DNA from 3 places in the Aurantivibrio plasticivorans genome. Region 1 is predicted to be linked to each of the others. Evidence: predicted binding sites of a transcription regulator. Region 1 holds the regulator's gene; each other region holds the start of a gene.
What was found. The regulator FliA, encoded in region 1, starts transcription of late flagellar genes. The targets are predictions, from matches to a motif close to TAAAGTTATNNNNNNNNCGGCCGATANCC.
Positions count from the first base shown of each region.

Region 2: a site for FliA is predicted at 1,950-1,978, ahead of ACZ5NB_RS07345 (DUF5610 domain-containing protein). Genes of this name have one in related genera too.
Region 3: a site for FliA is predicted at 8,265-8,293, ahead of ACZ5NB_RS06375 (flagellar protein MotY). Genes of this name have one in related genera too.

Region 1 covers NZ_AP036020.1:2,467,499-2,478,026, reverse strand. Annotated here, with positions in the region: gene ACZ5NB_RS11170 (hypothetical protein) at 1-2,131, shown strand, start outside; gene ACZ5NB_RS11165 (MinD/ParA family protein) at 2,207-3,040, shown strand; gene ACZ5NB_RS11160 (RNA polymerase sigma factor FliA) at 3,052-3,798, shown strand; gene cheY (chemotaxis response regulator CheY) at 3,972-4,358, shown strand; gene ACZ5NB_RS11150 (protein phosphatase CheZ) at 4,384-5,178, shown strand; gene ACZ5NB_RS11145 (chemotaxis protein CheA) at 5,189-7,627, shown strand; gene ACZ5NB_RS11140 (protein-glutamate methylesterase/protein-glutamine glutaminase) at 7,778-8,839, shown strand; gene ACZ5NB_RS11135 (flagellar motor protein) at 9,125-9,868, shown strand; gene motD (flagellar motor protein MotD) at 9,948-10,528, shown strand, end outside.
Region 2 covers NZ_AP036020.1:1,644,524-1,655,051, reverse strand. Annotated here, with positions in the region: gene ACZ5NB_RS07355 (chemotaxis protein CheV) at 1-220, opposite strand, end outside; gene ACZ5NB_RS07350 (glutaredoxin family protein) at 310-558, opposite strand; gene ACZ5NB_RS07345 (DUF5610 domain-containing protein) at 625-1,896, opposite strand; gene ACZ5NB_RS07340 (FHA domain-containing protein) at 2,050-2,955, opposite strand; gene ACZ5NB_RS07335 (PP2C family protein-serine/threonine phosphatase) at 3,232-4,086, shown strand; gene ACZ5NB_RS07330 (SUMF1/EgtB/PvdO family nonheme iron enzyme) at 4,176-6,557, shown strand; gene uvrB (excinuclease ABC subunit UvrB) at 6,569-8,575, opposite strand; gene rlmKL (bifunctional 23S rRNA (guanine(2069)-N(7))-methyltransferase RlmK/23S rRNA (guanine(2445)-N(2))-methyltransferase RlmL) at 8,601-10,528, opposite strand, start outside.
Region 3 covers NZ_AP036020.1:1,423,603-1,434,130, reverse strand. Annotated here, with positions in the region: gene ACZ5NB_RS06410 (FixH family protein) at 1-347, opposite strand, end outside; gene ccoG (cytochrome c oxidase accessory protein CcoG) at 527-1,921, opposite strand; gene ccoP (cytochrome-c oxidase, cbb3-type subunit III) at 2,095-3,000, opposite strand; gene ACZ5NB_RS06395 (cbb3-type cytochrome oxidase subunit 3) at 3,085-3,267, opposite strand; gene ccoO (cytochrome-c oxidase, cbb3-type subunit II) at 3,301-3,912, opposite strand; gene ccoN (cytochrome-c oxidase, cbb3-type subunit I) at 3,969-5,408, opposite strand; gene ACZ5NB_RS06380 (argininosuccinate synthase) at 5,847-7,079, opposite strand; gene ACZ5NB_RS06375 (flagellar protein MotY) at 7,265-8,179, opposite strand; gene pyrC (dihydroorotase) at 8,382-9,419, shown strand; gene rnt (ribonuclease T) at 9,488-10,102, shown strand; gene ACZ5NB_RS06360 (hypothetical protein) at 10,117-10,528, opposite strand, start outside.

The DNA of each region.
Region 1 (10,528 bases):
CAAGCAAGAACAGGCCGAAGCAGCCCCGGAATCTATGCAGGTACGACAACAAGCGCGGAGTGAAGCGCAACCGCCGCAAAACAGCTTTGCCAATACTTTCAGTGAACAATTTGCCGTCACGCAAACGCAAGCACACTCATCAGAAACGGCGACGAACAGTCATGACAGGGTAGAGCTATCGATAGATGGGCAAGCCAAAGCGCAACAGATCGCACGCGCCCAGCGGCAAAAGTCACGCAATAGACAGAATCAAACGAGGTTACAAGAATCGCAACGTACTATAAGTGGCGAACAAATCGAACCTGTTCATCACAAGGAAAAGTATGTACCTCAACGGATAGACCAACAGCCTAGTTATCGCCCTCAAGTGTTGCATGAAAGCCAGCCAATATACGGAGAAGAGGCCCATACAGACACAGAAAAGGTAGCCGAGCCATTGGAGGTTACTTACAACAAACCGTGTGTAATTACGCCCGCAATGGCCTCTCAGCCCGATGCCCCTATGGAGCAGGGAAAGCCAGGGCCTCAATTCTTTGATAAAAACGGTGTAGATGAATTTCTATCTTACCCTGAAGCATCTTTTCGCTGGAAAAAAGATATGGGGTTGCCTCTTTTGTCAGAGAAGAAACGGGTTACGACGCAAGATGAGTATTTTTCAATGCCGTCCGAAGTGCCCGGTGTTGATGCCATGCGACATAGAGAAGAGCAATGCTCTATCGGGGGGACAGACAATGACAGCGTCAATCAATTATTCGGTGCTGCCGAACCAACGTCTGTAGACGATGGTTCAAGCCATATAGAAATACCTGTTTCGCCTGCAATCGATGAGGTTGAGGTAGTTCCCGAGGAACCGATTGAGCAACCCCAGCCCGTGAACCAGCTTCAGCTAGGTTCCTATAGCTACCAGCAAAGCGAAGCCGATATTGTGTTTCATCTCGACCCAAATACCTACGTCACGCCAGCGGCAAATGATACGTCCGATATCGTAGATGATGACGGTGTGTTTATCGATGAAATATTCGATGAACAGTTTAGTCAGCTAAAAAATGAAATTGGTGATATGCGGGAGTTCTTACGCGATCAGTTGGCGGTCATGTCCGAACAAACGGCAGCACAAGCGCGTGAAGCGGAACGAAAAGTGGAAGAGCAAGCCCGCCAATTCGCAGAAGAAAAAGCTCAGCTTGTCGCTGAGCGGCGAGCAAAAATTGTCGGCAATACCATGAGAACGACGATCAAGCGTAGACTGCAACAATTAGGGATGAGCGACGTTAGTATTAGTAAATGTTTAGCGGAGGTCTCAAGTGATCTATCGCTAAACAGCAACTGGGCAAAATCATTAGCCACCATCTCGCATGACATTCCGGTTGTTGGAAAAGATGTCATTGGTAATGGCGGATTCTTCGCTTTTGTGGGGCCTTCTGGTGCCGGTAAAACCGCCGCAGTGTCTAAATTAGCATCGCGCTATGTGTTAGAGCACGGCAGCTCTGGTGTGGCGATTGTGACTATGGCATCGCCGGACTCGGGAGGCAATCACCGCTTACGGAGATTGGGCTCTATCCTTAACGTTTCGGTCTACGAAGTGAATGAAAAAAATAAACTGGAATATGTGTTGCAAGATTTAGCCGATCATAAACTGGTATTGATTGATACAGAAGGTGCAAATTGCCAGGGAAAAAATCTTAAATACCAACTTCGTGAATTACGTCAGTTGCCCCAAGTTGAAAATATCCTTGTCTTGTCTGCCAATACGCAGGTGCAGTTATTGAAGGCCGCTACGCATAATTTTAAACGGGCTAACCTCCGTGGGTGTGTCATCACTAAGTTGGATGAAACGGCGAGTTTGGGTGAAGTGCTTGGTGTCCTGATTAATGCTGATATTCCCATCGCCTATACCACTCAAGGTGCAAGTATGCCTCAAGATGTCACTATGGCTCGAGCGCATCAATTGATTACTAAGGCGGTGTCCCTTTTGAAGGAAAGCGGTCAGCGTTACGTCAAGTCGAAAAAAATACTTTCCCACAAGTCTACGTTGAATACAGAAAAATCTGCTGTGAATGCTGGACATAAGGTAGCGTCGCAGATGGCGAAAAGTCTACAAAATGTTCCGGTACAGAGAGCTGTCGCACCCTAATGGTGTGAATTCTAGGAAACTGGTGGGAAGCATCTATACTGGTCAAAGGCGCTAATTTTAGCTGAGGAGTTGTTTGTGAGTTACTCGAGCCCCATTCAAGTGATAGCCGTTACAGGCGGTAAGGGCGGTGTAGGTAAAACCAATTTAGCGGTCAATTTAAGTATCGCGTTAGCGGAAATGCAGCGCCGAGTTTTGCTATTGGATGCAGACCTTGGGCTAGCCAATGTCGATGTACTGTTGGGTTTAAAACCCAAGAAAAATCTGTCAGATGTCATCAAGGGCGATGCGTCAATGCAGGAAGTCATTGTCAATGGTCCTGGGGGCGTAAGGATTGTCCCTGCCTCATCCGGTGTGCGTCATATGGCTAGTTTAAGCACGCAAGAACATGCGGCACTCATTAATGGTTTTGCAGAGCTAGGGGACCAGCTTGATGTCTTAATTGTTGATACCGCAGCAGGAATATCGGATAACGTCATCAGCTTTGTGCGCGCCAGTCAGGAAGTCATCGTTGTCGTGTGTGACGAGCCCTCATCGATTACTGATGCCTATGCGTTGATAAAACTTTTGAACAAAGAACACGACATGTTTCGGTTTAAAGTCGTCGCTAATATGACGCGTACAACCCAAGAAGGTAAGTCGCTCTTTAATAAACTGAATGCGGCGTGTGAACGTTTTCTCGATGTGGCACTACAGTATGTTGGCCATATTCCGTTCGATGAAAATGTTCGTTCAGCCGTGCAAAAACAACAACCTTTGTTGACCTTCGCACCACGTTGCAAAGCATCGCAAGCCATTCGTTCTTTAGCCCATAAAGTTGATGAATGGCCTCGTGCAAGCTCGGCAACAGGGCACCTCGAATTTTTTGTTGAGCACATGGTTAGTCCGAGTGTAGCGAATGTGAGTTACTAGGTTCCCAAACAATGGTAGGAAACTACGGTTTGTCGACGTATGACAAAGCCCCAACTAATCAAGTAAGTGTCAACGTGGAGGACTATGCGCCCCTAGTGAAGCGGATAGCCCACCATATGATGATGCGTATGCCTCCTTGTGTTCAGGTCGAAGACCTTATCCAGGCGGGCATGATTGGCTTGCTTGAAGCATCGAAAAAATACGATGCCAGTAAAGGTGCGAGTTTTGAAACCTATGCGGGCATTCGTATTCGCGGTGCAATCGTCGATGAGATGCGTCGAGGTGACTGGGTCCCGCGGAGTGTGCACCGTAATAGTCGTAAGATTAGCGATGCTATTAATGCCGTAGAAGCACGTACGGGGCGCGACGCGACGGATCAGGAAGTGGCGGAAGAGTTGGGGATGGAACTGGAGGAATATCATTCTATCCTGCACGACTCGGTATCAAGTCGTCTATACAGCTTTGATGAAGCATATAACGAAGACGGCGTCTCTCTCGAAGAGAATACGCCGAGCCAGCCGTTAGTAAACCCAGACGAAGGCATTCAGCAGGAGGCACTTAAACGGTCGCTCGCGGAAGCGATCGGTCAGTTACCCGAAAGAGAGCGCCTGGTGTTAGCGCTTTACTATGATGAAGAGCTAAACCTCAAAGAAATTGGACAGATCATTGGGGTCAGTGAATCGAGGGTAAGCCAAATTCACAGCCAAGCCGCGCTACGGCTCCGTTCCCGCCTAACAGACTGGCAGTCAGCCAACTGATTTAAATCTACCTCGACTGGTGAATTTGGATAAAGAATCTCCAAATTTACATCATTACGAATATTTATAACCAAGCCGAGAACAATTCCTTGTTAAAAACTGGATACCCGTAAATCAGCTACTAGACTATTAATTAGATGGGACCCCTTCGTGGGGAATTGATGGAGGTTGCTTTGGACAAGGGCATGAAAATCCTAATTGTTGATGACTTTTCAACAATGCGGCGGATTATTAAAAATTTATTGAGAGACCTAGGTTTTACCAATACACATGAGGCTGATGATGGCAGTACAGCACTGCCTATGCTGAAGTCAGGTGATTTTGACTTTCTCGTGACGGATTGGAATATGCCGGGTATGACAGGTATAGAGCTCTTAAAAGAAATTAGAGCTGATGAAAGCCTGGCGTCGTTGCCGACCTTAATGGTTACTGCAGAGGCAAAACGCGACCAAATTATTGAAGCTGCACAGGCGGGCGTCAATGGTTATGTGGTCAAGCCATTCACCGCACAAGTTCTCAAAGAAAAAATAGACAAAATCTTTGAGCGAGTTGATAGCTAGTCGCTAATTTGGGAATTCTTCGGGCATGGATAATCATTACGAATTAAAGAACAATCCTACCTTTATATCGGAGCTTCAGGACTGCGCAAAGCTATTAATCGATAAGCTAGAAAACGATAGTTTCCAGGATGCCTCTACTTTGATATGCAATATGATCGAGGCAAGGGACAAGCACATATTCAGTTCCGTCGGTAAGCTTACACGAGGCTTACATGACGCCATTGTCAATTTCCATGTTGACGGCGATCTAAGCTCTGAACCTCCCAATATTGAAAGCTCCGAAATACACGATGCAACTGATCGTCTCAATTACGTCATTAACCTAACTCAGCAAGCAGCCGACAAGACCATGGATATGGTCGAAGCTTCTGCACCTATTGCTATGAATTTAGGGCAAGAGGCAAATAGTCTGCGTGATGATTGGCTGCGTTTACGTCGGCGAGAAATGAGCAAAGAAGAATTTGCCGGGTTGTACCAACGTATGGATGAGTTCTTACAACAGATGTGTGATGGCACTACTCAATTGAATGAAAATATGCAGTCGATAGTGTTAGAGCAAGGGTTTCAGGACCTTACCGGGCAAGTATTAAAACGTGTCATTACACTGGTTCATGATGTCGAAAATGAGCTGGTCAAACTAGTCCGTGTTGCCAGTCAGGTAGAACAAGTTACCGGGCTGGTGACCAATGAAGTTAAGGGCGATGAAGTCAGAGCGATTGATAGCAAAGGTGAAGGCCCGCAAATACATGCTGAAAAGCGGGACGATGTTGTTAAAGGCCAAGATGAAGTGGACGATCTATTGTCCAGCTTGGGTTTCTAAGGAGCGGTAAATGGGTTTCGGAGATGACGAAGATATCCTTCAGGACTTCCTAGTAGAAGCCGGAGAGATTCTTGAACAGTTGTCGGAACAGTTGGTTGAGTTAGAGCAGAGCCCTGACGATAGAGACTTACTGAATGCCATTTTTCGCGGCTTTCATACTGTCAAAGGCGGAGCAGGCTTCTTGCAGCTAGATCCCATGGTCGAATGCTGCCATGTGACAGAAAACCTTTTCGATATTCTACGTAATGGTAAGCGCAGCGTAACGCCAGAATTAATGGATGTGGTGCTTAGTGCACTGGATGCCATTAATGCCCAATTTCAACAAATACAGCAATTTGAAAAGCCAGAAGCAGCGTCGCCGGACCTCATTGCGTCACTAGAACGTTTGGTTAATTGTGAAGATATAGGCGAGTCTGTTGAGGCCGCAGAAACAAGTGACAGTGAACCAGAATCTACGCCAGTCGCTGGAGCGGCGTCAGCTACATCAGAGCCTAGCGGTGTAGCTGACGATGAAATCACTGATGAAGAATTTGAAGATCTTCTCGATGCAATCGACCCCAAAAACACTGACCTAGACAAGCCCACAGAGACATCCGCCGTCGAGACGCCCGCTGAGTCTATGGCGACGAGTTCGTCAAGCGATGAAATTACGGAAGACGAATTTGATGCATTGCTAGATCAATTGCACGGTAAAGGCAAAGGCCCTGGTGTTGAAGATACAGCAGCAAACTCGAGCACCCCCGCAGAAGAAGCCGCTTCTCCGGCTGCACCCACCGCTGGCAGTTCAACCGGCAGCGATGAAATTACGGAAGACGAATTCGAAGCTTTATTAGATCAGCTTCATGGTAAAGGAAATGCGCCAAAACCTGATGCCTCGTCGACACCTGCGCCTGCTACTGAAAGCAAAGCTGAGTCTCCGGCTCCGTCGACTACTGCGGGTTCAGGTGGCAGCGATGAATTAATCACTGAAGACGAATTTGAAGCGCTTCTCGACCAGTTGCACGGCAAAGGACAACAGCCAAGTGCAAGCGGCAAGACGGAAACTGGTGCAAGCAAGCCCTCGTCTGAAAAGGCGACATCAGCGCCTTCCGGCAAAGCGCAAGAGCCTCCGGCGTCTGCCCCGAAATCCGAATCACCCGCAGCTAAAAAGCCAGAACCCAAGAAACCCGAGGCTAAACCTAGTGCTGCAAGCGCCGCAAAACCTGCTCCAAGTGCAGCCGCTAAGCCCGCTGCGGCATTAAAGCCAAAAGATTCACCCCAAGCAAACATTGCCGCAACTGAAACGACGGTACGCGTCGATACCCAGCGCTTAGACGACATCATGAATATGGTAGGCGAGCTAGTGCTGGTTCGAAACCGTTTGGTTCGATTAGGGGTCGATAGTACCGATGAAGCATTATCGAAAGCGGTAGCCAACCTAGATGTGGTGACAGCAGATTTGCAATCATCAGTTATGAAAACGCGGATGCAACCGATCAAGAAAGTCTTCGGCCGTTTTCCTCGCGTGGTTCGAGATTTGGCTCGTAACCTGAAAAAAGAGATTAATCTTGAGCTGCAAGGCGAGGATACTGACTTAGATAAAAACTTGGTTGAGGCGCTTGCGGATCCGTTGGTTCACTTAGTGCGTAATGCGGTCGATCACGGTATTGAAGCACCTGCGATAAGAGAAGAATCTGGAAAAAGTCGCGTAGGAAAAGTTGTCCTTGCAGCGGAACAAGAGGGTGACCATATCCTCTTGTCGATAACGGATGACGGGGCCGGTATGGACCCCGATGCGTTACGCCAGAAAGCGGTTGAAAAAGGTATTTATGATGAAGATACCGTTGCTCGCTTGAGTGATTCGGAAGCTTTTGACCTGATTTTCGCTCCTGGATTTTCAACTAAAACAGAAATTTCTGATGTTTCGGGACGTGGCGTCGGGATGGATGTGGTGAAAACAAAGATCACACAGTTGAATGGTTCCATTGAAATCACCTCGAAAAAAGGTGAAGGAAGCCGGATCATTATCAAGGTGCCACTCACGCTGGCAATTATGCCAACCTTAATGATTATGCTGTCTGAACAAACGTTTGCGCTTCCGCTGGTGAGTGTGAATGAGATATTCCATATGGATTTAACCAAAGCAAATATTGTTGATGGACAAGAGTGCGTCACAATTCGCGATCGTGCGATTCCGATTTTTCATCTCAAACGCTGGCTAGTGCATAAACACAGTACACAGCCGGATCCCAAATCAGCGCATGTTGTTATTGTCTCAGTTGGAACCCAACGAGTAGGTTTTGTCGTTGACCAATTGATAGGCCAAGAAGAGGTCGTTATCAAACCACTTGGCAAAATGCTTCATGGCACTCCGGGTATGGCGGGAGCGACAATCACAGGAGATGGCACAATTGCACTTATTTTGGATGTGCCAAGTATGTTAAAACGTTACGCACAATCTGGTTTATAGAAGCCGGCCACATTGGGAAGGTAATGTCACCATATCGCATTGTTAATGTATCTTGGACGAAGCGTAGGGCATGCGACGTGCTGGTTGAAATAGATCTAACTACCATAAAAACAATACGCGGCATGTTCTTCGATTTGATGGAGAGTCAACATGCCTTATAAAGTCCTTGTTGTTGACGATTCGAACTTTTTTCAAAATCGCTTAAAAGAAATTATCAATGAGCACCCAGAATTGGAGGTGGTGGGTATAGCCGCCAATGGGCGTGAGGCAATTGATAAAGCCGATAGTTTGAAGCCAGATTTAATTACGATGGACTACGAAATGCCGGTATTGAACGGCGTCGTTGCAGTCAAAGAAATCATGGCCAAGCGACCTGTACCTATTTTGATGTTTTCTTCAATGACTTTCGAAGGCGCTCGCATCACCCTTGATGCGTTAGCAGCAGGTGCTGTTGATTTTATTACTAAGGATTTTGGTGAAGTTTCAAGAAACTCCGCTGCGCTAAAAAAGCGTTTACATCAGCGTTTGCTTGATATTGTTAAGAATCAGCGAGTTAGTCGATCGATACCAGCGCCGAAAAATGATTCCTCGTCTAGTGAAGTGAAATCACCACCACGAGCGGCTGTAGCGTCAAATCTTAGGAATAAAGTCGATATCGTTGTCATCGGTGCATCAACCGGTGGGCCCGTCGCGGTAACCGATGTATTGACGAAACTGCCAAGTAATTTCCCCGTGCCGATTATCGTGGTTCAGCACATGCCTGAGAATTTTACCAAAGCGTTTGCTGAACGCTTGGACAAGCAATGTCAGGTTAGTGTTAAGGAAGCGGAAGATGGTGATCGTTTATCACCTGGTGCTGTTTTATTGGCTCCAGGTGGTAAGCAACTAATGATCGATGCGCAACAGCGCGGCAGTGTAAAGGTATTGCCGGGTGATGAGCGAGTGAATTATCGACCCAGCGTCGATATAACCTTCGGTTCTGCGGCGAATAGCAGCGGTGCAAAAACGCTTGCGATTATCTTAACTGGAATGGGTGCCGATGGTTGTGAAGGTGCGAGACTGCTCAAAGGAAAAGGCGCCATCGTTTGGTCTCAGGACGAAGCGAGCTGCATTATCTACGGTATGCCGATGGCTGTTGCCAAGGCTAATTTAACTGATTCTGTGATCAGCCTATCGGAGATTGGTCCGAAGCTCGCCCAGGCGTTTCGTTAACGCTCTATTAATTTCTTCCCGTCTATTTTTTGACGTTCCTCTCATCTACCTTCCTTTTGTTGCTTGGGCGACGATTATTTAGTTGTAGGCTCGCAGCGGCAATCGGTGTCTTAGCATAAGCAAAATCGCTTCAAACCCAAGCAATCCTCCAATAAATACCAGTTTTTACTGCATTTGAGCATTTTGAGATGTGTTTTACGCGCTGAAATATTTCAAATGGGCCATGCGGGTCTGCAATTTGCATTAACCGCACTAAGGAAAATACGTGCAAGGAAAATTGTCACTATGGATATCTTGAGCCTAATTGGTGTGCTCATTGGATTTGGGGCGCTCTTGGGAGGTAATTTTCTCGAGGGTGGCTCATGGCAATCGCTTATCAATGGCCCGGCGGCGATTATCGTATTCGGTGGGACATTGGGCGCAGCCATGCTGCAGACCCCTCAACAATCATTGCAGCGAGCTGTACAGATGCTTCCTTGGGTGGCTGTGCCCCCTAAACAGATGTTTGCTGACGGCATTAAGCGAGTCGTCAAGTGGTCGAACTCGGCACGCAAAGAAGGTCTGCTGGGTTTGGAGCAGATGGCTGAAACCGAACGGGACAGCTTCGCTCGGAAAGGCCTTCAACTGTTAGTGGATGGCAGTGAACCAGATGCTATTCGGCGTGTGCTCGAAACAGATTTGTTTGTGAGTGAACAGCGCGACCAGGATGCCATCAAGTTTTACGAAAGTATGGGAGGTTATTCCCCGACAATAGGGATTATCGGCGCGGTTATAGGTCTTATCCATGTAATGCGTAACCTCGCAGATCCGAATGAGCTCGGACCAGGGATAGCCATTGCTTTCGTCGCTACTATTTACGGTGTTGGTTTCGCTAACCTATTGTTGATCCCAATAGCTAACAAGCTGAAGCAGTGTATCCACCAGCAATCGCAATTTCGCGAGCTGATGATTGAGGGGATTATTTCTATCGCGGAAGGTGAAAATCCAAAAGCAATTGAGGTCAAGCTTGACGGCTATCTTCACCCTTGATTTAGCATAAGTCCAATAGAATCCATTCAAAAGAGCATGCATCCGTTGGAGTACCAACGTTTTGTGAAACGAAACTAATATGCGAAGACGTCCGACAGTAGATTTAGATGTAAACCATGATCGGTGGCTGGTTTCCTATTCAGATTTCGTCACTTTGTTGTTTGCGTTTTTCGTTGTGATGTACTCCATATCACACGTGAATGAAGGCAAATACAGAGTGCTTTCCAGTGAATTGATTAAAGCGTTTGATGTGCCGGCATCGGCTATCAACCCGATACAAGTCGGTGATCCTACGTTATCAAACGATCCTTCTGTCATAGAGCGAAATGGTAAAGGAGCTGAAGATCAAACCAATACTGGGGATGTAGACCCCAATGAAGTGCCGACACAGTCCGCAGAGCAATCTAAAACAGCGGATTTGGTTCAGCTATCCAATAATTTTAATGAGCGGTTTTTGGATTTAATCGATGATAATTTATTGTCAGTGACGGGCAACGAGATGTGGCTAGAGATCGAATTAAAATCGAGTATTCTATTTCCCTCTGCTAGCGCCGATCCCAGTTTGCAAGCTAAGGGGATCTTTGAAGAAATAGCTACCCTGTTGTCTGACACTAACAACCCCGTTCAAGTAGAAGGTTTTACCGATAACGTCCCTATAAG
Region 2 (10,528 bases), 820 kb from region 1:
CTATAACAGGAATGGTGCGATTCCGCAGGTGTGTTACGCCACAAACCAAAGGGTTTCGTTGTGGCATAGCAACCAGAGGGGGAACGCTCATCACCTCTTTGATTTTGAATACGTTAAGCGCAAACATCTGCTGACCGTTCAAACAGAACATCAACAGTTCGAGTCGGTTTTCACCTACCAGCTGGGTACGAGAATCGACGGAAGCGAGTATTTTCGACATAATAATGCTAATTCTTGGTATCTACTTTGAAGTGTAGACCCAAAAATTCGCGATAGCCGAAAAATAAACGACGCGGAGCGCATCAAATACTAGGAGATACGCGAATTGAGTAGCAAACGAACTTGGGATTCGTCGAAGGGCCAGTAAAGCTTTTCTCCAGACTTTTCATATTCTAATACTGGAATAGATGTGCCGTAGAGTTCCATTAATTGATCAGAGTCGGCAATATCGACCTCTGATAACGTAAAATTTGTGTTCGCAAGAATTGGCCAAAGAATCTCCTTGGCATGATCACACAAATGACAGCCTAGCGTGGAATAAAGTATCAATTGCTGCATAATTTGGCCCGACAAAAAGCCGACATTTTAACACGCAGAAATAGCGTTCGTCAGAATGATGAAGCGTTAGCTGTTCGCTTCGGGCAGAGCGTCTAGTATGTCACCAACAAAGCGCTCGAATCGCGATGGCGACTCGGCCTCTTCATGTGCTTGATATAATTGCTCAAAACGACCGGCCAGATCGCTAATTAAACGCGCTGGATCTGCAAAGGGATGAGCTGCATCAACAGCATCCAATACACCGCGAGCGAAATCTCCAACAGGTAATAAACTGTTTGAAAATCCGGTTCCGCCATTATCAGCAGCAGGCGACGCGGGCAGGAACTGCTGATAAGCTGCCGTGACGCGCTCTACTTCTACCTGACGCAGGTTCAACGAGTAACCAACAATCTCCTGCTGATCATAGCCTAGATTTACGGCTTGATTGAACGCACCTTCAACATCGCCAGAAAAAAACGTTTGTGAAAGATCTTCCACTCGCCCCAGCAAATCATTGATTGCCGACATTTCGTCAGCATTTAAATCGCCGTCGACGGAAAAAGAAAAGCGCGATGAATCTTGGCTGTTACTGGAAAATTGCTCGAATGCGCCACTGAAATGGTCACCATTCGTACCCTCTTGGTTAAAAGCACCATAGCGGTATTGCGCAACATACAGCGATTTTGAACTCGCTTGGATGGTAACAGTGTCGCCTTCTGCTGTTTCCACTTCAAATTCAAAGCTACTGGATTGACCGTAACGGACCTCGCCAAAGCCTGCCTCTAATGCGGCACCAACTGTCGAGCGAGCTGGCTCTGGCTCCTCGGTGCGAGCAAGATAGCGTTCCTTCAGATCGTCTATCCCGGCGGTCACGAGTTCGTAGGTCTTGCCAATATCTTCATTAATCTCTGGCGATAGAAACCCCAATGACTCAAGCTTCTCCTTTGCCTCAGCAAAACCCTGCTTAAACCCTGCCAGGCCCTCTTCCAAACGCTGCGAAATTTCCTCTGTGCTAGCTCCCTTTTGAATGTCTTGCTTCACTCGGTGCTCAATGAATCCGAGAATGTTGTTAGCTACATTTTCAGCCGATGTCGCAGGCAACAACTCCGTTGCCCCTACTTTCACACCACGATTAGCAAGAAATTCGTAGGTTTTCTCTAACTGTTTTTCAAAAGCCGCAAAACCCGCTTTGCGAAGGCTCCCCCCCTGCCCATTCGAATGCTCGCTAGAAGCCCCAGAATGGAGCCTGTTAACGTTTGCCTGATGATGACGGCCACCTTGCTGTGCGTGCTGCAAACCCTCTCGACCGGACAACAGTCGGCTAAGGTCTGAAGGTTGTGTAAATGGCAGAATGTGCATGGCAATCCCCTAGCGTTAGAGCCTACTGCTCGACAAATGGCAGCGATTGCTAGGGTTATCGGCTAGATTGCGGAGACCTTAATACTAAATTGCCCACGTGGCGCCTCACATCACGGGTGGAAGGGATATTGGCACCTCAATGTTCACTAGCTCTTAAAAAGTGATTAAGCCTTGCTGAACACCGACCGCCACGGCAGCCGCTATGCCGAGGATGAGAACCCCAAGGATCAAGCCAAACTTCGACTTGGGTTCTGGGGTCGAATAATCTGTGCCAAATTCGTCAGAATCAGACCAGTCGCTCGACTCTTCCGCTATCGGCAATGCTCCGGTATTACCTTTAACAGCATGAACAGGTGCCTTGTGTTGCTTAGCCGCCGCCTTTTGTGGCGCTGGGGTCTGTTGATTAGCAGGCCGAACCGTTGTTTTATCCAAATCCTGTGACGGCCCAATGACTCCAAAACTGAGCGTATCAAAGCGCAAATCGTCGCCACGGTTGACGCGAGACTCGGTTATCCTCTCTCCGTTGAGGTAAGTCCCATTCGCCGAGCCAAGATCTTTGACATACAGTAAACCTTCATTCACCGTTAATTGTGCGTGACGACGTGATAAGTGCGCGGCAGCTAAAGTAATGTCGCATTCGTTAGAACGACCAATAACGGTTGTTGCTTTGATGCTAAACACTCGATTGGCTAACGCGGTGCTATTCGCCTTTAACGCCCAGCCAGTACTTGGGGGAGCTTTCTTGGCAGATTTAGGTGCTACCGGTCGATCCGACTTAGGGTCAACAATTTGCAGAATTGTCTTACCAATAATAATTTCGTCGTTGATAGACAACGGCGCAGTATGATTAATCGCTTTACGATTGACGTATACAGGTTTGTTACCGGAAACGTTAACGATATTTAGACTTTCATACTTCACCGTGATTTCGGCATGTGCGTCCGCCACATTGGGATCATCAACCACAAGATCGTTGCCACTGGCACGACCAATGGTTACTTTTGGTTCTACAAGCCACACCGCATTGAGCTTATTATTTTTAAAGCGGATCTTAAGCATGAGTAACGCCCTGTTTTTAAGCTCTTTGTTGCTGGCATTGGCTTTGTTTAAGCATTCGAGCCAGAAAATAAAGAACTACACTGCTGTTATTTGTATCTAACTTGACCACCAGTGCGGCATGTTGGATGCGTGATAATTTAACAAAAGGATTTGATAATTCAATAGCTTAGAGACAAAATGTAGATTAAAGGAACCGCTGGTTAACGCCAACACAGCGGAAGAACAATCAGTAAATTGTTGCCCAAGTGTGAACTAATTCGCAATCTAGGACCCTGAATGGCCATAATAAAAAGCAGCGCTGTCACCGATAAAGGACTACAGCGAGGCAATAACGAAGACAGCTATATAAGTCTTCCCGAACAGGGTCTTTGGGTTATTGCCGACGGCATGGGTGGTCATGACGCCGGTGAAGTCGCCAGTGCAATCGTTGTCGAGACCATTCAAAAAGAACGACTCGATGAACGTTCATTAGCTGATGCTATTCAACGCTCGCATCAGTCGGTTTTAGAAGCTGTGGAAAATGGCACCGGTGCGAAAGGCATGGGTTCGACAGTGGTCGCGTTGGAAACTAGTGAGACTGAATACCAGGTTTCCTGGGTCGGAGACAGTCGTGCCTATCTGTGGACGCCAGACAAATCAGGCGGCACGTTAGAGCAACTCACAACTGACCACTCTTACGTGCAAATGCTCCTAGCCACAGGCGCCATTAGTGAAGAAGATGTCGCCACCCACCCTGATAAAAATATTATCACGCAATGTATCGGTTCAACCGATGTTGACGCTGTAAAAGTCGATTCAGTGCACGGCAAATGGCAAAGCGGCCAATGGGTATTATTGTGTAGCGATGGACTGACCGATGAAGTCTCCGATGAAAATATTGCGCAAACACTCTGCGAAAGTAGAACAACAGATCAAGCGGCAACCGCGTTGATGAAGTTAGCTCTCGATCACGGCGGTAGAGACAACATTACACTTCTACTCGTTGAAGCACCGAGACAGCAGCATTCAGCAATCGCATTTTTACAAGACTGGCTGCCCTCCTTATCGGGCAAGCCAACCGTCGATCATAGTATCTATGGTATTACTCTCTTGTGTTTTATCTTATTGTGCTACTGGCTTTGGATGGTGTAGTCGCATCTATTTTAACCAAGCATATAGATCAAACTTCATTGAGTTTATTAATAATTAAAATAATCTAAGAAAGGTTATAAACCGCGCACATGCAAATTCCTGGTTACAAAATTCTGCGCAAAATAAACCAGGGCGGTATGTCTACTGTTTACCTTGCTATTCAGCTCAGCGTCGGGCGTGAAGTTGCACTTAAAGTCATGTCGCCAGTACTCAATGCAGATCCAGTATTTGGAGAGCGTTTTCAGCGTGAGGCCAACATTGTTGGGCAATTATCTCACCCCAATATTGTGTCCATTTATGATATTGGCCGCTACAAAGGTTTGAATTACATTGCGATGGACTATCTTCCTGGCGGAACAGTCCATGAGAAAATGGTTCAAGGGTTAGACACGGCGGGCACATTATCCGTATTGCGCCAAATTGCTCACGCCCTAGATGTCGCACACCGGAAAGGTTATGTACATCGGGATATCAAGCCAGAAAACATCCTGTTTCGCGACGATGGAACTGCGGTATTAACCGATTTCGGTGTCGCCAAAGCCGCGTCGGCGTCGACACAAGTGACGAACGCGGGCACCGTGGTTGGAACCCCGCATTATATGAGCCCAGAACAGTCGCGGGGAATGCCTCTCGACGGCCGTTCAGATCTATACAGTTTAGGGGTTGTACTCTACGAAATGTTGACGGGGTCTGTACCCTTTCAAGGGGAAGAGTCTGTTGCTATCGCTATCAAGCACCTCACCGAACCTGTTCCGAAGTTGCCTGGTCAGCACGCCGTGTTACAACCTCTCATCGATAAATTATTGGCTAAAAATGCCAATGATCGTTTTCAAACGGGTGCCGAATTAGTTGCCGCTATCGATATATTAGAGGAAACCCTTTCGGGGTTCCCGAATCGAAAAACACCTTATACAGACCCCGCCAGCATGAATGTCATGGCGCTGTTTAAGGCCCTCGTGCTCACAAGTATCGCAGCACTGCGCATCAAGTGGATGCAGCTAACAGAACGGCTCTTTAGCTGGCGCTGGACGCCTTCACGCGGCCTCTATAAGCGCCCTCAGGTGAATGTTACTGAGGTCTACTTCAGCAGCGACCCTAGCCTTGAAACCCGCGACACCGTGGTCTCAACTCGCGTAAGAAAAGCAGCACACTATCAAGAGGTAGGCGCACGCCAAATTAGTATCATTACGCGTTTTTTTACCATTGTTTTGATTTTGGGCGTTATGTGGAGTGCGTTCAGTGTGGGCTTTACTAAACTCATTGAGCCACGTCATTCCGTTTATGCCAGTGGCATGGGAAAAATTATTCATGTCACAGCATCTGTCATCGAAAGCTACGCTGACGAGCTGCTCGGTCGCGATCAGGTAGCGATCGAGTCGCCACCTGCTACGCCGAGTATACCCACCATCGTCGAACAGCCCGCGCCACAGCAACAAATAGAGCCTGAGGCGGTAGACACTCATGACTCAAGTGACGTTACTGACGTGACTGATGACGAACCACCGACGGTCACGGAGTTGGTGACATACCACCTCAATGTCACACCTAAACCTAACAACGCACGAATAAGAGTCCTTAATATCAAAGAGCGCTTTCATCAAGGAATGCGATTAGAGCCCGGCCGCTATTTAATCGAAACGTCACGCCCGGGCTATATCACCGAGAAACAATGGATAAACATTAATGATGAAGACTACCAGCATATTGTCTCACTAAAAGTTGACTATCAACCGGGTGACAAAATTCGGGATACGCTGGCCGATGGCTCTCAAGCCCCCTCGTTGGTCGTTGTACCCACAGGAGAATTTTTGATGGGTCATAAAGGTGAAGCAAACGCTTCACCCCAACATTCCGTGAGCATTAATACACCGTTTGCAATAGGTCAATTTGAGGTAACATTTGTTGATTACGATAAGTTTGCGAAAGCGACAAGCCGACCACTTCCTAGCGACAACAATTGGGGACGAGCCAATCGGCCAGTTATCAACGTAAGCTGGCAGGACGCCTACGAATATACCCAATGGTTAAGCCAGCAAACCGGCGCTCAATACCGCTTACCTTCCGAATCAGAATGGGAGTACATTCACCGCGGAGGAACCGAGACTAATTACTGGTGGGGGAATGGAAAGCCGGAGCAACATGCAAACTGTAAGCGTGGGTGTGATTCAGATTACACCAGCCTCTTCAAAGCAAAGACGGCTCCAGTAGGAAGTTTTCCTGCGAACCGTTATGCCGTTATGGATACAGCTGGAAACGTTGCTGAATGGACACTGGATTGCTATCAACCGCATTACATGGGTGCCCCCACAGATGGTCAAGCAGTGGAAAATGAAAGCTGCACCAAACGGGCTATCCGTGGTGGCGCTGCAAATGATTCAGCGAAAAAATTGTTTAGCTATTCACGTGACGGAGAGAAATCACATACAACTAGCGAATGGATCGGCTTTCGAATTCTTAGAGAATTGAACTAACACGTTATCCTTTAAGATGCGTTCAATTTGAGCTTCTCGATACGATCGCGCAGCGCTGCCGCCTCTTCAAACTCCAAGTTTTTGGCATGCTCGAACATTTGTTTCTCTAATTGATCGATCAACTTCCAGACATCTTTCCCACTCAGTGCATCAACATCATACTCTGCGTATTTCTGCGCAACTGTTTGACGTTTTTGCTTGGGCCCTTTCCCAGGGTTATAGGTCGCCTCGAGAATATCAACCACTCGCTTGGTTATACCTTGCGGTGTAATATTGTGTTCTTCGTTATGTGCGATTTGTTTTTTACGACGCCGTTCAGTTTCTGCTATCGCTCGCTCCATTGACCCTGTCATGCCGTCTGCATATAAAATTGCTTTACCATGAACATTCCGTGCAGCACGACCAATTGTTTGAATCAGTGATCGATCTGAACGTAAAAAACCCTCTTTATCTGCATCAAAAATAGCCACCAGAGATACCTCTGGCATATCCAAGCCTTCTCGCAAGAGGTTAATTCCGACGAGCACATCGAACTTACCTAAACGCAAGTCACGAATAATCTCAACGCGCTCTACGGTATCTATATCAGAGTGCAAATAGCGCACGCGAACACCCTGCTCATCCAAATATTCAGACAAGTTTTCCGCCATACGTTTGGTGAGCACTGTGATCAAGACACGTTCATCAAGCGCTACACATCGCTTAATTTCAGACAGGACGTCATCCACCTGCGTACTGGCGGGACGCACCTCAATCTCTGGGTCGACTAATCCGGTTGGTCGTACCACTTGCTCAACCACTTGCGCTGCGTGCTCTTCCTCGTATGGCCCTGGAGTGGCTGATACAAAAATCATTTGCGGCGCTAACCGCTCCCATTCATCAAATCTCATCGGTCGATTATCTAACGCCGAGGGCAACCGAAATCCGTATTCAACCAACGTTTCTTTTCTTGAACGATCTCCACGATACATTCCGCCAATTTGAGGCACTGACACATGGCTTTCGTCAATAATTAGCAACGCATCAGACGGCAGATAATCAAATAGTGTTGGCGGTGCTTCACCTGGATTTCTACCAGATAAATATCGCGAGTAGTTTTCGATACCCGTGCAATAACCCAGCTCGCGCATCATTTCGATATCATAGCGTGTGCGCTGTTCTAACCGTTGCGCTTCCACGAGCTTGTCTTCCTTGCGCAAAAACTCTAAGCGTTCGCCTAACTCCGCTTCAATTTTGTCGATCGCATCGAGAACTGTTTGCCGAGGCGTCACGTAATGCGATTTAGGGTAAATCGTAAATCGAGCAACTTTTTGTAGCACTTCGCCCGTCAATGGATCGAATAAAGATAAGTTTTCGATTTCATCATCGAACAGTTCAACGCGAATCGCTTCGCGGTCTGAATCTGCGGGGTAGATATCGATCACATCGCCGCGCACGCGATAGGTCGCGCGACGGAAATCCATATCATTTCGGTTGTATTGTAATTCAGCTAAGCGCCGTAAAATGGCGCGTTGATCAATGCGATCACCTCTCACCAGGTGAAGCACCATTTTGAAGTATGACTCTGGATCACCCAAACCATAAATTGCAGAAACTGTGGCTACGATCAACGCATCTTTTCGTTCCATCAATGCCTTAGTCGCCGACAGCCGCATTTGCTCGATATGTTCGTTAATTGATGCATCTTTTTCGATAAAGGTATCTGAAGACGGTACGTAAGCCTCTGGCTGATAATAATCGTAATAAGAAACAAAATATTCTACGGCATTATCGGGAAAGAACTCTTTAAATTCGCCATAGAGCTGCGCCGCCAGCGTTTTGTTTGGAGCCATAACCATGGTCGGGCGCTGCACTCGTTCCACCACATTCGCCGCGGTAAAGGTCTTACCGGACCCAGTCACGCCCAGTAACGTTTGATGTGCTAAGCCAGCGTTGATTCCATTAACTAACCCTTCAATGGCAGTCACCTGGTCACCAGCGGGCTTGAATTGACTCTTTACAACGAAGGGTTTTGACATTTCTACCTAACCTATTCAACCGTGTTCACGACGTATGGCGGATAAGGAAACACTGATGGATTTTGCTATTGCGTTGAAAATCTTTGTCCAACGTATCGACTGTAATATCACTCACATCAAATTTATCGAGAGCTTCGTTGTCTAGTTTGAAGCTACGTAAATTGTTGGAAAACACTAAGGTACCTTTTGGATTAAGTAGTTCCATGCAGCGCTTAATTAATGATACGTGATCGCGCTGAATATCCAAGACTTCGTCCATCCGTTTGGAGTTTGAGAAACTAGGAGGATCGAGCAGTATTACGTCGAAGGGCTCGCGGCAGGCCTTCAACCAAGCCAAACAGTCCGCTTGAACGAGTTCATGACGATCACTTAGTTTGTTGGTACGAAAATTCTTTTCCGCCCACCGCAGGTAGGTGCGAGACATATCAACACTGACACTGCTACTTGCGCCTCCTAGCGCCGCCTGCACTGTGGCAGTCGCCGTATAACAAAACAAATTGAGTAAACGCTGTCCCAAAGATAATTCGGCAACCAACTGCCGGACTGGTCGATGATCAAGGAAAATTCCGGTGTCTAAGTAGCTATCCAAATTCACCCAAAAGTTTGCCTTGCCTTCTCGAATAGTAAATTGGTCTGTAAAAGGATCTGAGCCGAGCTTTTCGTATTGCTGTTTCCCTTTATTGCGACGGCGCTGCTTTACATGGATATGCTCGCGGGAAACATCACAACTCGCTACCACAGCCTGCTGTAATTCGTTAAATCGTTTTTCTGCTTTTTTAGGGTCTACGGATTTCGGCGCCGCATACTCTTGCACATGGATATGATCTTCGTAGACATCAATTGCTGCGGCATATTCGGGTAAGTCTGCATCGTATAGCCGGTAGCAGCTGACGTGTGACTGCTTTAACCACTTCGCCAATTGCTTCTGATTTTTTTTCAGGCGATTGGCTACCATTTGCGCCCCTTCAGATAATCGCGGCCCTCGATCACCAGGTTCGCGATCCTTCACGAAATACTGCGGCTCAATGTCAAACATCAATAATTGGCTCGCCAAAGCCCCATTGAATAGCTTGTATTGCTTATAGGAACGCAGCCCCATGTTTTTCGCGAGTTCAATATTCGATGTGAAGACACCGGCTTTCCAGCCTTGAAACTCAGACTTCAACACCGCTCCCAAACGCTGGTACAGCGGCAACAAACTCTCTTGATCTCCAAGACGCTCACCATAAGGCGGGTTGGTTATCACCAAGCCTTTATCGAGAGGCTTATGGGTGGGCCGCTTAAATTCAGCGAGCGGCTTCACCATTGCTTTAATCAAGCCCTCGAAACCAGCAATGGCACTATTTTCCTGCGTCGCAGTTACAGCTCGAGGGTTCTCATCGTAGCCGCGAATCTCTTCTAGCGGCCGCTCTAACCCTGCTTCGTGCCGAGCAAAGGCTTCTTTACGCAACGCCGCCCAAACATCGGGTTGATGCTGTTTCCAACGCTCAAAACCAAACTGATCCCGCAACAACCCTGGGGCTGTATCCGTCGCCATCATGGCGGCTTCGATCAACAAGGTGCCACTTCCACACATCGGATCAATCAAACCATAGCCCTGCTCAGCCAATGCAGGCCACTGGCAGCGAATGAGTAAACCAGCAGCCAAATTCTCTTTCATCGGTGCTTCGACGGTGAATTCTCGATAGCCACGCTTGTGAAGGCTAGCCCCAGAAAGGTCTATAGCTATAGTTAGCTGCCCCCGGTGCAGGCGCACGTTGATGACTACATCAGGGCTATTCTTGTTGATTGTTGGCCTACAACCATCAGGCTGCCTGAGCTGGTCAACAACGGCGTCTTTGACTAGCTGCGAGCCAAACTGAGTATTTCGAATCGCCTGACTGGTACCATTGAAGTCGATCCACAGGTGCGATTCTGGCTCCATATGGCTCGCCCATTCAATCTTATCAACCG
Region 3 (10,528 bases), 1.0 Mb from region 1:
CGATCGGAAAACGCTGGATGGCTCATCTTTAAGGTCATTGACGATGGCAACGGCTCACTAGCAGACGTAGCTTGTAGCCGAAGAACAACCTCAGCCAATTCAGCATCAAATGTTAGCTGGCCGCGTAGGCCAAGTTTCGCAGCGAGTTCTTGCTGGCTTTTTTTCTCGTTAAGCAGTAAACCTTCTTTGTAGTAATCACCAATAACCACATCATCGCGATTGGAAACCGCTATAGTCACGGTAATACAACACGCAATAATCACCAGAATAAGTGGTGACATGATGAACCAGAACCACTTTTGTTTGTAAGCAGGAATGGTGGATGGGTCTACTAAATGCTCTGTCATAACTGATAAAAACCGATCAAAGTGATTGCCTCCGCTGAACAGCGATTAATTTTCACTGCCGGCTGAAAATCACCCATAGTTATCTTTTCAAGTTCCGATTTCCGAACTCAGGTTGAGATTACTTAAATCGATAAAAGCAAACTACCAGCCAGCTGATATAGCTGGCTGGTAGAAAGCGACTAAGGACTTAAGAAGCGTGCAATATGTGACGCTTCCATTTCTGCGTTATCTTCGGCTTGCACGTAAAACTCAACGCCGATGTTACTCGCCGATAACGCACTCTTTGGAATCGACAAGCGAACAGGTACCGTTAGAATTTCACCCTCTTCCAAATAGATTCGGGTATTACCCAAAAGTTTCGCGTCTTCAATACCCCTGACGGAGACATTGTAATAATGAGGATCTCGGTCTTTATTATTCACACGCAAAGAGTACACGTTTTCAACATTCTCCCCACGAACTCGATAGAGGTTAACACCACGATCTCGTAGCACATCCATACCCACCGGCACTCGGTTAGCGATAGATATCGAAAATAACGTCGCCATTACACACAACGCCAATAAATATCCGATAAGGCGAGGGCGAATAATATGTGCCTTTTTACCTTCGATACTTTCAACCGTCGCGTAGCGAATAAGACCTCGCTCGTAACCTAACTTATCCATGACGCTGTTACAGGCATCAACGCATAAACCGCAATCAATACACTCGTATTGAGTCCCGTCTCGAATATCAATATTGACCGGGCACACCTGCACACACCAGGAACAGTCGATACAATCCCCTAAGCCCTTGGCTTTATAATCCTCTTTAGGTTTGCGAGGACCTCGACTCTCCCCCCGAGAGGCATCATAGCGAACAGCCAATGTATTCTTGTCATACATCACCGATTGGAAGCGAGCATAAGGACACATATATTTGCACACTTGCTCGCGCATGAAACCCGCATTCAGGAACGTTGCCCCAGTAAAGAAGGCAACCCAAAACGCCGCCACGGGATGCACCGTTAAATTGACAATCGACGAAATCAATTCTCGAATCGGGACAAAGTAACCAACGAAAGTCAACGCCGTGACCAATGCAATCAAAAACCAGGTGGCGTAAGTTGCTCCCTTTTTAAATATCTTTTGACTATCCCAGGGTTGCTTATCTAGCTTGATTCGCGCGTTCCGATCACCTTGAATAAAGCTTTCGACGCGTATAAACATCATTGTCCAAACCGTTTGCGGGCAGGTGTAACCACAATAGACACGCCCAACCAGCACGGTAATAGTGAACAGGAGGAAGGCCGCCATAATAAGCAACCAAGCCAAGTACATCGCATCTTGAGGCCAGAAAGTCAGCCAAAAAACATGGAATTTTCGTGCGGGTAAATCGAACAACATGGCCGGGCGACCATCAAGAATCAACCAAGGACAAAGCAAAAAACCGGCTAACAAAGGCATCCCCGTATAACGGCGAACTTTGGTAAAAAAACCGGTTATCTTTCGTGTGTAAATTTTATCGTCTGCAACATACAATTCGCGGTATTGCTTCGGTTTATCTGAAGCGATCTGATCACCCTTTTGCATTTATAACCACCTTTTCAAACATCACATTAACGCGGTGTGTGATGTACAAGACTATACATAAAGTGTAGCGGAAAGAGAGAAGGAAAGTGCCCTTCCTGGTTGCAGACATCGAAGAGAGCCCCAGAATCACGTTCCGGGGCTTTATTATAAGAGCGGGTACTAAGTTGGCAGTACTACTCTGCAAAGCGTTGTGACAAGTTGTATACGTAAGCGCTGAGTAGATGAATCTTCTCCTCGCGCAACGTTTCTGCTTGCGCAGGCATAATGCCATTTCGACCAGATCGAATGGTTTGTGCAATACCCTCGCGAGAACCGCTATATAGCCATGAATCAGAATCAGCTAAGCTAGGCGCGCCAAGCATAGGGTTTCCTGTTCCATCTGCCATATGACAGGCTGCACAGCTTTGCTGAAATAACGGTGCACCTTTTGAGGCGAGCGCTTCATCATGATCCTGACCAGAAAGCTGCAGCACATATTCAGTCACTGATAACACACCCTGCTCGCCAAGAATGCCGCCCCAAGCTGGCATTTGACCTACTCGACCATGAGTAATACTTGCTTTGATGTTTTCAGGAGAACCACCCCAAATCCATTCGCCGTCAGTTAAATTCGGGAATCCAAAGTTACCACCCCCATCAGCTCCGTGACAAACAGCACAGTGCGTGGAGAACAAGCGAACGCCCATTTTCTGCGCGCGAGGATCGTCAGCAAGCTCAGCAATCGACTGCCCCATAATATCCGAATACATCGCTGAATAGCGCTCATCCGCCTTCGCAAATTCATTTTCTAAGCGATTTTCTGACGTCCAGCCTAGCACCCCGGGCCATGAACCTAGGCCAGGATATAAAATGAGGTATATCACGGTAAAAATAAACGTAAGAATAAACATCTGGAACCACCAGCGTGGTAACGGATTATCATACTCCTCGATACCGTCGTAAACGTGACCCGTTGTGCGGTTCTCTTGATCAACATCATCGCGCTTAGCCACCTTGCGGTTGGCTAGGAGCACCCACATCACCAGTACGATTGCAATAACCGTTAAGACAATGATCCAAAGATTCCAAAAGAGACTCATAATGACTCCTGACTTATGAAGGCAGCCAGTTGGCTACCACTTCGCGACTCGCCAGCAAGCCGCGGCTTAACTCACTAAATAGCGTTAGCGTTCTTTCTCGCCGACGCTCTCTGTTGTGCGCGAATGTTGCGACTCATCAGCAAACGGTAGGTTTGCCGCATCGTCGAAACGTTTTTTGCGTCGAGGCGCAAACGCCCACCAACAAATAGCAATGAATGCAATCATCACAATAATTGTTGAAATACCGCGCCACGTATTGATATCCATTGTTTTCGCCTCACTCAAATTTAGCGCTAAACTCTAGCGTTTATGAGTTAACAGCGTGCCAAGCTGCTGTAAATATGCGATGAGTGCATCCACTTCTTTGGTACCTGCTACAGCAGCCTCCGCACCAGCGATGTCTTCATCGGTATAAGGCACACCGACTAAGCGAAGACCACGCATTTTCGCCGCAGTACCTTTGCCGTCCAACTCATTATCAAGCAACCAAGGGAAAGCCGGCATATTCGACTCGGGGACAACCGCTCGCGGATTAAACAAATGCACCCGATGCCAATCATCAGAGTACAAACCACCAACACGTGCCAGGTCAGGCCCAGTACGTTTTGATCCCCACAGGAACGGATGCTCATAAACAGATTCACCAGCCACGGAGTAATGACCGTAGCGCTCTACCTCCGCGCGCAAAGGCCGGATCATTTGCGTATGACAAACGGTACAACCTTCACGAATATAAATATCACGCCCTTCCAACTGAACAGCAGTTAAAGGCTTTAGACCTTCGACCGGTTCGGTGGTTTCTTTTAAGAAAAACATTGGAACTGTTTCGACCAAGGTACCGAAACTGATGGCAACAACCACCAAAATTCCCATTAGAAAAATATTCTTTTCAACTATATCGTGATTCTTCACGCTAAGTTCTCCACTGTCTTTTTGCTATAACGTTGAGAATAAATTAACCGTCGAGCTTAAGCCGCTTGTGGCTCTACAGCTTCAGTTACTTGCGTTCCACCCTGTTGAATAGTGCGGAACACGTTGTAAGACATAATCAGCATACCCAATAGGAACAATGCTCCACCTATTGCACGGACAATGTTGCCTGGGCCTTTCGCTGCAACTGATTCTACGAAGCTATAAGTCAACGTGCCGTCAACGTTAAATGCTCGCCACATCAAACCTTCCATAATGCCGTTAACCCACATCGACGCGATGTATAGTACGGTACCGATAGTCGCTAACCAGAAGTGCGTGTTAATCAGTTTCACGCTCCACATTCCTGGAGTTCGATATAGAGAAGGCAATAAATGATAGATCGCACCGATTGAAATCATTGCTACCCAACCCAACGCACCGGAGTGTACGTGGCCGATAGTCCAGTCGGTGTTATGCGACAAAGCGTTCACCGTTTTAATCGACATCATCGGACCTTCAAAGGTCGACATGCCGTAAAACGATAAAGAGACAACAAGGAAACGTAGGGTTGGATCAGTCGCCAACTTATGCCACGCACCCGACAACGTCATGATCCCATTAATCATGCCCCCCCAGCTTGGCGCCAGCAACATTAAGGACATAACCATTCCTAAACTTTGAGCCCAGTCTGGTAATGCAGAGTAATGAAGGTGATGCGGGCCGGCCCAGATGTAAAGTGCAACCAAAGCCCAGAAATGCACAATGGAAAGTTGGTAAGAGAAAACGGGGCGACCGGCTTGCTTAGGAACCACGTAATACATGATGCCCAAGAACCCAGCAGTCAAGAAAAAGCCTACTGCATTATGGCCATACCACCACTGCACCATCGCATCGGCAGCACCGGCATAAGCAGAGTAAGACTTAAACAAACCCACTGGAATCGCTGCGCTGTTTACCAAATGCAACACAGCGACGGTAATAATGAATGAACCGAAAAACCAGTTTGCAACATAGATGTGGGATGTCTTGCGCTTGACGATAGTGCCAAAGAAAACAATCGCATAGGCTACCCAAACCAATGTAATCAAAATATCAATTGGCCACTCTAGCTCGGCATACTCTTTTGACGTGGTGAAACCCATCGGCAATGTAATAGCGGCCGCGACAATGACCAGTTGCCAACCCCAAAAGGTAAATGGAATTAAAAAGCCACCAAATAATTTCGCCTGACAAGTCCGCTGGACAACATAGTAGGAGGTAGTGAACAACGCACAACCACCGAATGCAAAAATAACCGCATTCGTATGAAGTGGACGAAGACGCCCAAAATGGGTAAAGGGTTGCCAAATGTCGTTGACTTGTGGAAACACAAGTTGAACGGCGAGAATGACGCCAACCAACATGCCAACCACACCCCAAACGACCGTCATGATGGCGAATTGCCTAACAACTTTATAATTATAGGCTTCTACCGATCCATTAGACTCATGTGTCATAACAGGTTTTTCCTCACATTTGTTCGTACAAACGGTGATAACGAACGTAACACTTCAAAATTATTGCGGTGTATTTCCTAGAACAGGATCATGGGATTCTTGGTAAGGCGCTCGTCCCATAGTGTTCACTACAGACTGCAAAATTATTAAGAACCACGATTTGCCCCAAGCAAAACTATAACTCTTCCACAGAGCCAAAACGCGTTGGCGTCATTATAGTTTTCAAACTGCAGTTTATCGACCGAAAATATAAAAAAAGTCCCGCCGAGACTGCTTTCGTCTTGGCGGCCATTATCTTTTATACAGCGTGAGACGCTATTGATAGATATCAACTAAAGATGAGTTTGGGTGTCAGCATCTACCAAATACACGGTATAACTGAGCTGAATGATGCCCTGCTTCAGCGCAGTAACAGAAAAAGGCTCTTTCGTGAGAGCCTTATTTGAGGGGACTGCGTCCTTTGTTAGCAGCAATTCGCATTCGGAGCGCATTGAGTTTAATAAAGCCTTCCGCGTCTTTTTGATTGTATGCCCCAGCATCGTCTTCAAAGGTCGCAATGCTTTCATCAAACAAACTGTCATCAGAACGACGACCAACTACCGATACGTTACCTTTGTAGAGCTTGACCCGCACATCGCCATTAACGACTTGTTGCGACTCATCAATTGCCGCCTGCAACATTTTGCGCTCTGGACTCCACCAGTAGCCGTTGTAGATAAGCTCCGCATACTTGGGCATAAAGCTATCTTTGAGATGTGTGACTTCGCGGTCTAGAGTGATCGACTCGATAGCGCGGTGAGCTTTCAACATAACCGTGCCCCCTGGCGTTTCATAACAACCACGAGACTTCATACCGACATATCGGTTTTCGACGATATCTAAACGCCCGATACCATTTTCTCCCGCGACTTTATTCAGAAACGCCAGTACCTGAGCCGCTGACATCTCTTCACCATTGATAGCAACAATGTCGCCACAGCGGTAAGTTAACTCAAGATAAGTTGGCTGATCAGGCGCAGCTTCAGGACTGACAGACCAGCGCCACATGTCGTCTTCAGCTTCTTGCCAGGGATCTTCAAGGATGTCACCTTCATATGAAATGTGCAGCAAGTTTGCATCCATTGAATACGGGGATTTTTTCTTGTTCGAGGAAAAGTCCACAGGAATATTGTGCTCTTTGCAATATGCCATCAACGTCTCACGTGACGTTAAGTCCCACTCGCGCCACGGTGCGATCACGTGGATACCAGGCTTAAGCGCATAAGCACCCAACTCAAAACGCACTTGGTCATTACCCTTACCGGTAGCACCATGGCAGATAGCATCTGCACCGGTCTCGTTGGCAATTTCTATCAATCGCTTAGCGATTAACGGACGCGCGATTGATGTACCGAGCAGGTATTCGCCTTCATAAATGGTGTTTGCACGAAACATTGGAAACACGTAGTCACGCACAAACTCTTCTTGCAAATCATCAATGTAAATTTCTTTCACGCCCAAGGCTTCTGCCTTTGCACGAGCGGGCTCGACCTCTTCCCCTTGCCCGATATCCGCAGTAAATGTCACCACTTCGCAATCGTAGGTTTCTTGCAACCAGCGAACAATCACTGAGGTATCCAACCCACCTGAATAAGCGAGGACGACTTTTTTAATGGATGCATTTGCAGACATGAACTTCTCCAACGGACGGAAATGAGACATCGAGGCGATTTGATCGCACGATTGCACGCGAGTGAATAAGCGTAAGGCCGGACAGATGACAGCGCAATCGAACGAGCGAGCCGGTGATCGGCGCGCATTGTAGCGGGAAACCTACAGCAAGTGTAGAGCTAGTGGCAGATTGGGATGGATCTTACTTAGCGAGAGGCCATTTGATCAGTTTCATCAGGGAATTCCGGCTCCTCATCAGAACTCCCTTTCACCAAGCGGATGGTCACCCGGCGGTTTTGTGCTCGCCCTTTCCTGGTCTGGTTACTGGCCACGGGATACCTTTCTCCATGCCAGCGAGTAACGATCATCTCAGGGGGGACGCCCCTAGCCACCAAAAATTTGGTCACCATTTCGGCCCGTTCCCGTGCCAGCTCAAAATTCTCTACTCGAGATCCTAGGCTGTCGGTATGGCCGTCAACGTAAAACTGGCTAATCTCACCATCGGCTTTAAAGTACAAACCAATATTATCGAGTTTCTCAACCTCCGATGGGTTTAGCGCTTCCTTACTAGAGCCAAAATAAATACTGGTACGCTCTATCTGCTCAAAATTGACCGGCAACAGCCCGGACAAACAACCAAGATAGCGATCATAGGCCGCCCGGAAGTTGACGGCAGAAATAGCAACCTCAACGGATTTTTCAGCGCCGTACCACGGTCTCCGCGTGAAAACGACTTCCATCCCTTGATGCAATTCTGTCAGTACCCGTTGAGATAAACGCGTATCTAAGCGAATAGGGGTGTTTCCCTGGCGAACCTGTACATACCCCATATCCTTGCCAGCGGCATGCTTAACCCACACAGGAGCATGGGATTTAAGTGATGCCTGCCCGCTTTTTAAGCGTGGGGTATCAGAGTCGATGACAAAGCGCTGAGACTCACCGGCTCGCTGATAAAACACTGCATCACCGTAGAACTCGATCCCATGAACCAACCGGCATTCGAAAATCGAAACATTAACCACCCACTCAGACTCGGTAATGTCGGTATCGTATTTAACGGCCAGGCAGGACGTACTCCATGCCACTATGCCAACCAACAAAATAACCACGAATCGCAACATCAACCGTTTAACTCCACCAAAACCAGCACCCGCCGTCGCAACCTGCCGTACTAGAGCACAACACAACAAACCCAGGTATTGTTATAGGTATCGGCCGAAGATGCCTGTGCTTTAACGGCCTTTTTCGGTAGGATGCGCCTTCGCCACACAGCATCCAAACGTGTCGCGATCGTATGCATAAACTATAGGTAATCTCACCATCATGAGCGCAGAACTGACCATTACCCGCCCAGACGACTGGCACATTCACCTCCGGGATGGTGCAACACTGAAAGACACTGTCCGAGATGCTGCACGTTATATGGGGCGGGCCATTGTCATGCCAAATTTAGTTCCTCCAGTGACAACCACTGAGCAAGCTTTGGCCTACCGAGATCGCATCACAGCTGAAATCCCCCAAGGCTCAAGCTTCCAGCCCCTGATGGTGCTCTATCTCACCGATAACACTACGCCTGACACCATTCGCCAAGCGAGCGAAGCAGGCATCGTCGCATGCAAGCTTTACCCTGCGGGGGCTACAACGAATTCAGATGCCGGAGTCACCAACATCCGCAGCATTTACCCAGCATTGGAAGAGATGGAAAAAGTCGGCATGAAGTTGCTCGTGCACGGCGAAGTTACCCATGATGACATTGATATTTTTGACCGCGAGCAGGTATTCATCGACCAAGTGTTAAAACCACTCACAAACCAATTTCCCGGTTTGAAAGTCGTCCTTGAGCATATCTCCACAGAAGATGCCGTCGATTTTGTTACTGCCGCAAACAACAACATCGCTGCTACAGTAACTGCACACCACTTATTATTTAATCGCAATGCGCTGCTAGTCGGCGGCATCCGGCCTCATTACTATTGCTTACCCATTTTGAAAAGCAACCAACACCAGCAGGCTTTAATCAAGGCCGCCACCAGTGGCAATCCGAAGTTCTTCCTTGGTACCGATTCCGCCCCTCACGCCATTAATAAAAAAGAGATCGCATGCGGCTGCGCCGGTTGCTACACCGCTTACACGGCCATAGAAATGTACGCTGAGGCATTCGAACGTGCCGGCGCTCTCGACAACCTCGAAGCATTTGCCAGCCATTTTGGCCCGGATTTTTACGGTCTACCACGCAACAATGACAGTATTACTCTCGTGAAATCCGCATGGCAAATCCCCGAAACACTCGCTCTTGGTGAGCAACATGTCGCTCCACTCTGCGCAGGCGAGACACTTCAATGGCGTATTGCCACCCTTTAATTGGTTATATTTAGGATACACTTTTGAGCGCAAATACTGCCGACAACCAGGACGAACCGAAAACATTAATGGCATCACGCTTCCGTGGTTTTTTACCCGTAGTGATTGATGTAGAAACCGGAGGGTTTAGCTCGCAGACCGATGCGCTGTTAGAAATCGCTGCGGTCCCACTGGAGATGGATGATAACGGCACCCTCTTTCCCGGCGACGTCCTTGATTTTCATGTAGAGCCTTTCGAAGGATCCAATATCGAGCAAGCAGCGCTGGACTTTACAGGGATTGATTTAGATTCGCCTGACCGCCCAGCGGAACCCGAAGAAATTGTCATTAGCGAACTTTGCCGACCTATTCGAAAAGCGGTCAAAGCGGCTGGCTGCAATCGCGCGGTAGTGGTTGGCCATAACGCGCATTTTGATTTGGGTTTTCTAAATGCGGCGGTTGAGCGCTGCGAAATAAAACGTAACCCGTTCCACCCTTTCTCCTGCTTTGATACCGCCACCCTTGGTGGTCTAGCTTATGGTCAAACGGTATTAGCCAAAGCTTGTATCGCTAGTGGTATTGAGTTTAGCAACAGTGACGCGCACTCAGCTGCCTACGATGCGCAAAAAACCGCCGAGCTTTTCTGCCGCATCGTTAATCAGTGGAAGTCCTTGGGTGGCTGGCCGCTGCCAGAAAACAACTAACGCGAACAATATCGCTAGTCGAAATTGTAACTTGGGTACTTATAGTCAATATCAACCGACATGTAATCGCCCGACGCGTTTGCGATATTCCCCAAACCTGAAAATTTCATCAACCGTTGACTTTCTGCATCGTAGTCAACTCGAATTGGGGCAACAAAACGCCTCAACAACCAAGAAGATGGCGCAGCTTCAAAACATCTCGCCTCTCGATTTTCAGCACAAGATACAGACGCCAGTCGAAATGAGTAGCTGGACAACCTCGAAGGGACGAGAAACTGGAAATCTATGTCGTCCTCTACACTCATGCTCCAATTGTTTCTAACCAAGCCATCAAAACCAGCATCAACAACTATACTATCGTCAACACTCAACGCTTGCGTTCTTTCGCCTTCATTTACTGTTTCACGGTATGTGATACTCAGCTGA